One region of the Bacillus sp. 3255 genome, then DNA from elsewhere that is predicted to be linked to it. Evidence: riboswitches for the same ligand, from Rfam matches in the RefSeq annotation. Region 1 holds a riboswitch; the other holds the start of a gene.
The links. A riboswitch is a leader RNA that binds a small molecule or an ion and turns the genes downstream of it on or off. The one in region 1 is predicted to bind cyclic di-GMP.

Region 1 (5,121 bases):
CTCAAGCCCTTTCAGGCCTTCCCATGCGCTTTGGTTAAAAGATTTATCGTTTACGCCGCCGATGTCAGTAACCATGCCGATTTTGAAATCTTTACCGCTGTTGTTGCTCGGTGCTGCGGATGCCGCACTGCTAGCTGCCGGAGTCGCAGAGGCCGCCGGTTGCGTTTCTTCTTTTTTGCCGCAACCCGCCAAAGCAAGCGCGGAAACCGTTACTGCCATAAGCGCCGTTGTGAGTACTTTTTTCATCAATGTTACCCCCAAAAGATAAATTTAAAATTGTACCTTGAATCCCAAATTATAGTATGGCCAGATCAAGTTCAATTATGTAATGCTTACGATAGATTGAGTGTATCATTTTGGATGATGGGAGAAAAGAAATCCACGCGTAATTAAACATAATTCGTTATGTAAAACAAGTTGACATGATCTTTTTGTAAAGCCCCACAATATAGGTTCAAAGCCCCAATTACTGATTATACAACCATCGGTTAATAAAATCTAGATGACCCATTATAAAATCTAATCGGCCATTAAACGTAGGAAATCGCGCGGGGATAAAGGGGGATTGAACAACTGTCCTTGCACTTCCGAACACCGCAAAAACTTCAAATATTCGAGCTGCTCCTCGGTTTCGACACCTTTCGCAATCAGCTTCAGTCCCAAGCGCTCAGCCATGCGCGTGATGGCGACAGCCAGCTGCTTGTTCTCGTCGTCTTCGACCAAATCCCTGATCAACGTGCTGTCCAGCTTCACACTGTCGAATGGCAAGCCTTCCATACCGCTTCGCGTTAACAGCCCCGTGCTCAAGTCATCCATGGCGATGCGCACGCCCAGCCTCTTCAGCAGAATCAGCTTCTCGCTGGCTTCCTGCACGTTGGAAGATGTGATGCTCTCCGTCAGATCCAGCTCGACCAGCCCAGGATCAATGCCCGTTTCTTGCAGCAGCTGTGCGACTTCCATCGTGAAGCCTGCATCTTTGAACTGCGAAGCCGTGATCGGCATCGTCATTCTCAAGGGCTTATGCCCAGCATCCTGCCACGCTTGCAGCTGCCTGCACGCCGTCCGAATCGCCCATGTGCCGATCGGGACCATAAGGCCCAGCTCTTCGGCCGCCTTCCTCCAGTCCACCGGCGAGGAGAGCCGCTTGCCTGCTTGGTCCCAATGCAAGATGACTTCCATCCCGATGAGCCGGCGGCTCGCGATCTCATACTGCGGCTGATACAACAGTTCGAACTGCTGGCGCTCCAACGCAGTGCGCAGCTCACTTTCCATGTGAGCTTTACTTTTTACCATGACATCGATTTCGGAGGCGTAGAATTGGAAGCGGTTGTTACCAAGACTTTTGGCTGTATACATGGCATCGTCCGCATATTGCAGAAGCTGCTCGGGCTGGGTGCCGTCCAGCGGGTACAGGGCAATGCCCATGCTAGCCGTGATGATAACCGGCTTCCCGTCCAGTATGAACGGCTCATCCAATACCGCCTGGATACGCGAGGCCACCACTCTGACATCCTCCGGCTTGGCGAAAGCTTCAAGCAATATAATAAATTCGTCCCCGCCCTGCCGGTAGACCGTATCCGAACCGCGCAGACAGCCTAGCAATCTATCGGCTGCCTGACGAATCAGACGGTCCCCATAGGCGTGACCTAAGGAATCGTTCACTTCTTTGAACCGGTCCATATCCAGGAAGACGACCGCAGCCAGCTCTTCATTGCGCTGCGCATGCAGCAAGGCCCGCTTCAACCGGTCATCGAACAACCGGCGGTTAGGCAAACCCGTCAACGTATCATGATAGGCCAAATACGCAAGCTGTTTGCTCTTCTCTTCCTCTTGCCTCTGCGTCAGCCGCAGTTGGCGGATCCATATGGCAACCAAGAGGCAGACCAAGGCTTGAACCAGCAACCACAGTAACAGCAGCGGCGTAAATCTGAAAGAAGCGGCTGCAAGCAGATTGACGGTCAGTACAAAGAAGGCCAGAATGCCCACATAGCGCTGTTCCTGCACCTGTATCCGTTCAATCCACTTCAAGAGTAAGCTTCTCATCGGGGAACCTCCATTCAATCATCAAAAAAGGCTATTCCACTTGGAATAGCCGTAGGCGCACCTGTATCGGTAAACTGCATCCTCTCGGCAGCTCAGCCGTCATCGTTGCAAGGCAACCTAAGACCTGGAGCTTTGCGTCCTTACCTTTCGGCAAGTTTGCCTTTAACCATATTCAGGTAAAAAACGGGACTATATAACTATATCACAGAGGCTTTCATTTTGGCTATTTTTACTTAAATTAGTAAATTAAATAGTTTCGGGTCCTTATTGATTTCGATGTATCCATAGTCCTTGCGGGACAAGCGCTCAATGAGCCCCTCGTAGTCATCTTTGTTTTTCAGCTCAATGCCGACCAGAGCGGGCGCATCGTCACGGTTGTTCTTCTTCGTATACTCGAACCGGGTAATATCGTCCGTAGGTCCCAGTACCTCCTCCAGAAATTCGCGCAAGGCGCCTGCACGCTGCGGGAAGTTGAGGATAAAGTAATGCTTTAGGCCTTCATAGATAAGCGAACGCTCTTTGATTTGCTGCATCCGGTCAATATCGTTATTACCGCCGCTAATGATGCAGACGACGTTCTTGCCGCGAATTTGCTCCCGGTATGCATCAAGCGCCGCAACGGGCAGCGCACCCGCCGGCTCGATCACGATCGCATTGTTATTGTACAGCTCAAGGATTGTCGTGCACTCCTTACCGGACGGAATAATCACGATGTCATCCAGCTTCTCCTTGCAGATCTCGAACGTCAGTTCACCGACTTGTTTCACGGCCGCGCCGTCCACGAATTTCTCGATGGAATTCAAGGTCACAACCTTGCCTTGCTTCAGTGCCTCCTGCATGCTGGCAGCGCCCTCCGGCTCAACGCCGATAATCTTCGTGTACGGCGAAACGCTGTCCACATAAGTTGCAACGCCTGCCACAAGCCCGCCTCCGCCGATTGTTGCAAAGATAAAGTCCGGCGTATCCGACATTTGGTTCATAATTTCGAGACCGACCGTTCCTTGCCCCGCAATCGTGCGAATATCATCGAACGGATGAATGAACACCTTGTTCTCTTTCTCACAATAGGCCTTGGCCTGCGCCGAGGAATCGTCGAAGGAGTCCCCCGTCAGAATCACCTCGACGAAAGCCCCGCCGAACAGCTTCACCTGCGAAATCTTCTGTCGGGGCGTCGTTGTCGGCATGAAAATTTTGCCTTCGATGCCGAGCTGCTTGCAGGAGTACGCCACTCCCTGCGCGTGGTTGCCCGCGCTGGCGCACACGACACCCGCCTCGCGTTCCTCAGGCGTCAAGCTTTGAATGACATTGTACGCGCCGCGAATTTTGAACGACCGGACGACCTGCATATCTTCACGTTTCAAATAAACGTTGCATTCATACAAGTTAGAGAGCAGCTCATTGCGTTGTAAAGGCGACGGTTCGATCACCTTGCTGAGCACATGATTGGCCCTAATAATTTCTTCCAAACCTACTTTTCCGGAAACAACCATTCTTCTCTTACTTCCTTTCTCTCCAAAATATGCGAATGAAAAATTTAAAGATTATTGTAGCATATCTCAGAGCGGCTGTACGAGAATATTATTGGAAAGGTTCCGCAAGCTTCATAAAAGTCTCTGTTTCAGATCCCATCCCTGAGGGTATTAAAGAAACAAGAACCTGCAAAGGAGTGATCGCTATGTCGACTCAGCCATCACGCAACTATGAAATCGAAGAACGCCATGTGGAGAAGAAATCGGATTCCAGCTTAGTAGCATCGACTTTCATCAAGTATGCGGCTTACATCGTCATCACCTTCGGCATTCTGTACTTCCTCGTTCAATATGTATTTCCTTTGTTCTAAGATCGTTATACGGCAATAGAAAGGGGCTGCCTTAAGTAGTTACGACTACTTCCGGCAGCCCTCTTCACTTGCAGCGAATCGTTATCCTAGTAGTAGTAGCGAGGAGGCTCTTGCAGCTCGGCACGCTTCTGAAGGAAGCGATAGAAGGCGCTGGCTGCCTGCGCTTTGGAGACTTCTTGCTGCGGTGCGAACTTCCCGTCCGTAAGCGTCATAATGTTCAGCCCTAGCACGATGGCCGCCACGCCCACATCCTTAAGCTCTGCGGCGTCAGCGAACTGCGAATTGAACACGCCGTCGTATTGCGACAGGCTCTTGTAACCGAGCGCCTTCACGATCAGCTGCGCCATCTCTTCACGGTCGAGCGTCGCTTCCGGGTTGAACTCCGTACCCGCCTCGAGCAAGCCACGGTCCACGGCATTCTCCACATAAGCGAAATACGGCGAAGCGTTGCTCACATCGGCGAAGGACGCCTTGCGTTCAGCTCCGTAATAGATGCCGCCGTTGCCGCCGTTCATGGCAATGACCAGCATTTTGACCAGCTCGCCACGCTTAATCAGTTGATCCGGGTTCACTTTGCCATCCTGCACATCCAAAGCTTGATAATCGAGCATTAGCTGCAGCTCGTTCTTAGCCCAGTGATTATCAATATCGCTTACCGTCACTTTATCCAAGGACACCGTTTCGCCGGTTTGGCTGTTCCGCCATACGCCGGTTTGCGCATCCAACAGGAAGGGCTCGCGGTTGAATTTGGGGTTGAGCGTGTAGACCAGCTTAGCCTGCAGCTTCTCGTCCTTGTTCGCTGCAGCAGCGGTCGGAGGCATCTCTCCGGCTGCCACCATCACATTGTATTTCTCCAACGGGATCGGGCCATTGTAGCCGCCATCCTCCAGAACATAATTAAGTTTGATGTCAAATTGGGAGAGCCACAGATCCTTGGCTTTATCCAGCGCCAACACCTCTGGTTTCTGCTTCGGATACGGCATGTTGCTCAAACCGAACTGATAGCTGACCATCTCACCGGTCACGCGGTCAATGCTGACCGATACAGTTTCTTGGCCGGCGATCACGCCATCGATGACCCGGTTGAAGCTGATGTTCCAATTCCGCATATGCTTCAGCTGCTCAGCGGGAATATCTTTCTCCGCTTGAACGCTCAGCACCAGTTGATCGGTGTAAGCCGGAATCTGCTTTTTGACGAACTCCACGCTCTTCGCTACCGCATCATCCAGGGAAATCTT
Region 2 (5,121 bases), on a different contig from region 1:
TTCTGGTTCAACCTAGCTCTACTCCTCCTGCCGCTGGTCGTTCTATGGTTCGCTCTCGACCGTAAGAAAGCATTGCAAATAGGCTTTTATGGGTTCAGTATCCACATGATGGCGACCTATATTCATATGTTTGGCGAAAGAAATTATATATGGGCCTTTCCATACAAAATTGTGCCATACCTGCCGACAAGCATTACGCTGGACGCATCCTTTAATCCGATTGTACTTATGCTGGTATATCAGTGGACCCTGAATCACAAAAAAAATTATTACCTATACAGCGCGATCATGTGCGCTCTCTTCTCGTTCGTCTTCAAACCGCTCCTATCCGTGTTCGACTTGTTTCATCTGTACGGCAGGATGAATTATTTCTACCTGTTCCTGCTTTATTTCCTGGTGACCATACTCGCCAAACTGATTACCGACCTGTTCGTTTCTTTCCAGAAAAACTCGCACCATGCATAGGCACCTATACAAAACAGGGCTATCTGCGCCAGATCATCATGATCTGGCGCAGATAGCCCTTATTATGATCTTGGACCTATGTTGCGTGCCCGTCTGTATATTCCACCAGCTCCAGAGGAAGCCCGTCCGGATCCGCAAAGAACGTATACCGGTCGCCGGTTACCGGATCGATGCGCACGGGCTCGACCGATATTCCTTTGCTCTCCAAGTCTCTCACGCTATCGTCCATATTCGCTACCACGAACGCCAAATGCCGCAATCCCCGCGCCTCAGGCCGGTTCACCCTTAACGGCGGATTCGGGAACGAAAACAATTCAATCTGCTGCTCCGACTCGCCTATCCGCAAATCCAGCTTATACGAATCCCGCTCCGCCCGGTACGTCTCGGCAATCACCGTCATGCCCAGCAGGTCGACATAGAAATGCTTGGAACGCTCGTAATCCGAGCTAATAATGGCTACATGATGAATACGTGCAATGTTCATTCGTTCGTCCTCCCGACTTCGGCAAAAAACCGCATTCCGGGACTCCCCCTCCTGCGGTTCGTTTTACTTATTTTAACCGTCTGCTCTCATCGTTTCAACGATTTTCTGCAGAATGTCCTCAGCTTGCGCATAGTCAACCTGGCAAGTGCCTGCCGCATGGTGGCCTCCGCCGCCGTACTGGAGCATTAACGTTCCGATGTTCGTGTTCGACGAACGGTTCACGATGCTGTGGCCGCAGGCGAATACACAATTTTGTTTGTTACGCCCGTCCACGATCCAGATGGAAACATTTTGCTCCGGATATAACGCATACACCATGAAACGGTTACCCGGGTATATCGTCTCGACGCCGCGAAGGTCGGTAATGACTACATTCCCCTCTGTCCGCGTATAGGTATGCAGCATGTCCCGGTACAACGCATCCAGCTCATAGTACCTGGTTACACGCTCTTTCACATCCGGAAGCTCCATGATTTGATCGACAGTCATGACAGCACAGTGATCCACCAGATCTTCCATCAACTGATAGTTGCTGATCCGGTAGTCGCGGTACCGGCCAAGCCCTGTCCGGGCATCCATAATAAAGGAGAGCAGATCCCAACCTGATGGGTTCAAAATATCGTCTTTGCTGAACTGCGCAGCGTCCGCTTTGTCCACGCCCTGCATAATGTCATCAATATCGCCGAATGTTTCCTTGCCGCCGTAATAATCATAGACAACGCGCGCCGCACTCGGTGCAATGCGGGTTTCCCCTTTGAACGCCACCTTCTCGCCCATCCGCTCCAGCTCGCTGGAGTGATGATCGAACCATAATCCGCAGCCCGGAACGTACGGCACATTCGCCAAAATATCATTCTCCGTTACTTCGATGAGACCGTCCTGCATATCTTTGGGATGAACGAATTTCATTTCATCGACCATTTTCATTTTTTTGAAAAGCATCGCACAGACTAAGCCGTCAAAATCAGAACGTGTGATTAATCTCATCCCATGAATCCCCCTAATGGATAGTGCTTAAGCACTATTCAACCTTATAGAATCCCATTATATCAGCACCTGCCGATGGGTGACAATGATTTTGTCGGATATACGATACAGACGCAAAAAAAAGAACGGCCCGCCCTAAAGAGGCTGTGCCGTTCTCAATTTGAACGTTAATATTTGATAAAGTCTTGTCATGAAGGCTTCGATTTGCGGCATCGCCGGCATTTTCACCGACAGCTTAACTTCGCCTTTCCAATAGAAAATCAAGATGCTGCTGCTTCTTCCATGAAACATTTCAACATCCCAGCAAGCTTCTTTCAGAGAATATTCTTCACGATTAATTAATAGCTTGGGCCCATCTGAGGATGGTACCAAACGGGCAACATGGTTGCCGCAAAGCGATGTTACTTTCTGCTCTTCCTGCAATTCGAACTGCATGCTGCTTGATCCTCCTTTGTAAGATTTGTTGTACGATTCGTTATCACAGCGAAAAACCCCACCTTGGTGAACCGATCGCAGGGGGGTCTAAGTTGAGTACCCAATCGTTCGGCAACTGGCTGGCAACGAGTCCGTTTCGGAACAAGGAAGCCCCTTTAGCTTTGCGTCACTGACTTTCGCCAGCTTTGCCATTTCGAGATGTAATGTGAAGTCTTTTGACATGAAAATGAACTACACTCTCAAGGATAAGGGAAGTTGTTTCGAAAACGTATAGTTCAAAAGAACTAATTTTGCAATTTTATTCATAAAATTTCTTTTTTCGACGTATTTTTTAGGTGCATTTGTAGATTTGTGGCACCTTTCCAGTAAAACAACGATCCAGCCATGATCACAACCGCCATAACCAGATACAAGGTACTGCCGCCATAAGCGACAAGCAGGAAACCGCCCACCCAAGGACCCATGAAATGACCGATATTCGTTAGGGTTTGAGCCCCAAAATAAGTGCCGCGCATATGCTCGGGAGCTAGTTTATCGATCAGCATGTTAGCCGCCGGATAATTCAATATTTCCCCAAGTGTAAAAATCGCCATAGATCCAATCATCCAACCCAGGTTATGCGAGAAGGCGAACCCGATATCCCCGAGAGCGAACATCAGATTACCGGCAACGATCGTCGCAAGGGGCGTATACTTGTCCGAAATCCGCGTGAGCGGAATTTGCAGCGCAATGACAACAATCGCATTCACACTCATGAGGATTGCAAACATATTGACGCCTTCGGCGAAGTTTTGCTCCAAATACTGAGAAAGTGTGACCATCACCTGCGAATAACCGATGGCGCCGATAATGCCGCCGAGGATATAGAAGCGAAACGTAATATCCTTGTGTACGACCCGCAAGGCAGAGACGAATGTCACCGGCTGCTTCTTCTCGCCTTCAATTTGTTTAATCCCGAATACGATAAGCAGAACATAGAGCGTGACCGCATAGATGAAGTAGACAATGCCAGTGAGCAGAAAAGGCAGCGCCCCATCCATCGTTGCAAAAAATGCCCCCAATAGCGGCCCTACGGCAACGCCCACATTGATTGCCATATATCTCATTGAGAACACGCGCAGCCTTTTGGCCGGCTCCGTCAAGTCCGCCATCAACGCCTGCGACACCGGCTCATAGAACGAGCGGCATAAGCCGTTCAACATATTAAGCAGCATGAACAGAATCGGCAGTTTCACGAGACTGAACCCGACGAATACGACCGCCCATCCGAAAAGTGCCGCTAACATAATGATGCGTCTGCCGAACCGGTCGGATAAATTGCCCCCGATGAAGCCCCCTACGGTCCCAGCTAACGAACCCATGCCGATGACGATACCGATCATAACCGCACTCATCGATGTATGCTTGGCCAAATAAATCGCCAGAAAAGGCAAGCTCATGGAAGATGCCGCTCTGGCCATGACCGTTCCAAGTATTAACGTATGTACAATCGGATGATACGAACCAAGAAAACCGCGCAATCGATTCATCAGGATGGACTCCTCTAGCTATTAATTTACCTACGGTCAAGACATCAAAAACCCATTATACACGAAAAACGGCGTTCCGTGTTCTTTTTTGTCTAAGATTGTCCGTCAGGAAAACCCTGATTCAAGTATGAAGAATCTATACAAGAAAGCTCGGCTCCTCTAAGAGAGCCAAGCCTCTACCGAGAGTCCCGCCCATAGTGGGAATTTCTCCTGTTACATGCAGCCTGGCGAATCCTCGAATGCTGAATAACAGGAATTCCTCCCGTTATTCAGCCCGTACTCGCAGCCTTTACGCGAAATGGGGATGAATGAACGGGAGGAATTCCCTTTATTCGTACAACTGGGCTAAATTCCTCGCGAATAACGGGAGAAATTCCAGTTACGACCTGCGGCTGACCAAGAAAAGCTCGGCTCCCTCAACGAGAGAGCCCCGCCCCGCCGCAGTTTAAGAAAAACCGTCAGGGAATATCGCCCTGACGGTCCGATCTTATGCTTCTTCTCAAAATGTTCTTTAATCATCCGTACGGCCTCGTCCATGAACTCTTTCAACATTTTTCTATCCAGCAAAAAAGATTCCACAGCCCTTCATCGATTGTAAATACCGCATGTCGATGATTCACCTGGAATACATCCTTTGTTAGTAATCGGCTCCATTCTTCCGTTTCGGGGATCTCCGCAGCCACGAAATTTCTGTACTTCTTTCACTGCGTTAGGTCGAATAATGCCGTTATAGGTGCCTCTACACAGGCGGCTTGACATACTGATCCTATTGCGTTGTTCAAGCTCAATCGCTAGAAGGAATAGATAGCCATGGGCGCTCGCCCCTCCAGTTAACCTCGACTTCCGTCTCGAAAAAGGCGGATAAGCCTGCGCTCGTCAACACATCGCGCGACAACCCTCTGGCGAACACCTCGCCGCGCCGAATTAACAGCGACCGGCTGAACACAGGCAAAATCTCTTCGATATGGTGCGTGACGAACAGCAGTGTCGGCGCATCCGGCCCTTGAGCCAATTCATCGATGCTGGCCAACAAGGCTTCCCGGGACAGGAAATCGAGCCCGTTCGTCGCTTCATCCAGGATCAGCAGCTTCGGCGAAGCCATGAGCGCCCTGGCAATAAGCAGCTTCTGCTTCTCCCCTTGCGAGCAGGACTGATACGTCCTGTCATAGAGATGGAGACAGGAAAGTCGCTGCATCCAATGTCTCGCCTGCTCGACATCCG

Region 2: linked by a shared signal. The riboswitch ahead of J2X61_RS03580 (hypothetical protein) and the one ahead of J2X61_RS32050 (putative bifunctional diguanylate cyclase/phosphodiesterase) in region 1 are both predicted to bind cyclic di-GMP.

What each region holds. Positions count from the first base shown of each region.
Region 1 is NZ_JAVDUS010000027.1:38,549-43,669, reverse strand. Features, by position in the region: gene J2X61_RS32055 (BMP family lipoprotein) at 1-246, opposite strand, end outside; gene J2X61_RS32050 (putative bifunctional diguanylate cyclase/phosphodiesterase) at 520-2,043, opposite strand; cyclic di-GMP riboswitch class I at 2,127-2,214, opposite strand; gene ilvA (threonine ammonia-lyase IlvA) at 2,277-3,533, opposite strand; gene J2X61_RS32040 (hypothetical protein) at 3,719-3,883, shown strand; gene J2X61_RS32035 (S-layer homology domain-containing protein) at 3,970-5,121, opposite strand, start outside.
Region 2 is NZ_JAVDUS010000002.1:222,618-227,738, forward strand. Features, by position in the region: gene J2X61_RS03565 (CBO0543 family protein) at 1-465, shown strand, start outside; gene gloA2 (SMU1112c/YaeR family gloxylase I-like metalloprotein) at 542-949, opposite strand; gene J2X61_RS03575 (exopolyphosphatase) at 1,022-1,936, opposite strand; gene J2X61_RS03580 (hypothetical protein) at 2,072-2,371, opposite strand; cyclic di-GMP riboswitch class I at 2,479-2,571, opposite strand; gene J2X61_RS03585 (MDR family MFS transporter) at 2,674-3,900, opposite strand; partial or broken gene J2X61_RS36565 (IS91 family transposase) at 4,378-4,659, opposite strand; gene J2X61_RS03590 (ABC transporter ATP-binding protein) at 4,685-5,121, opposite strand, start outside.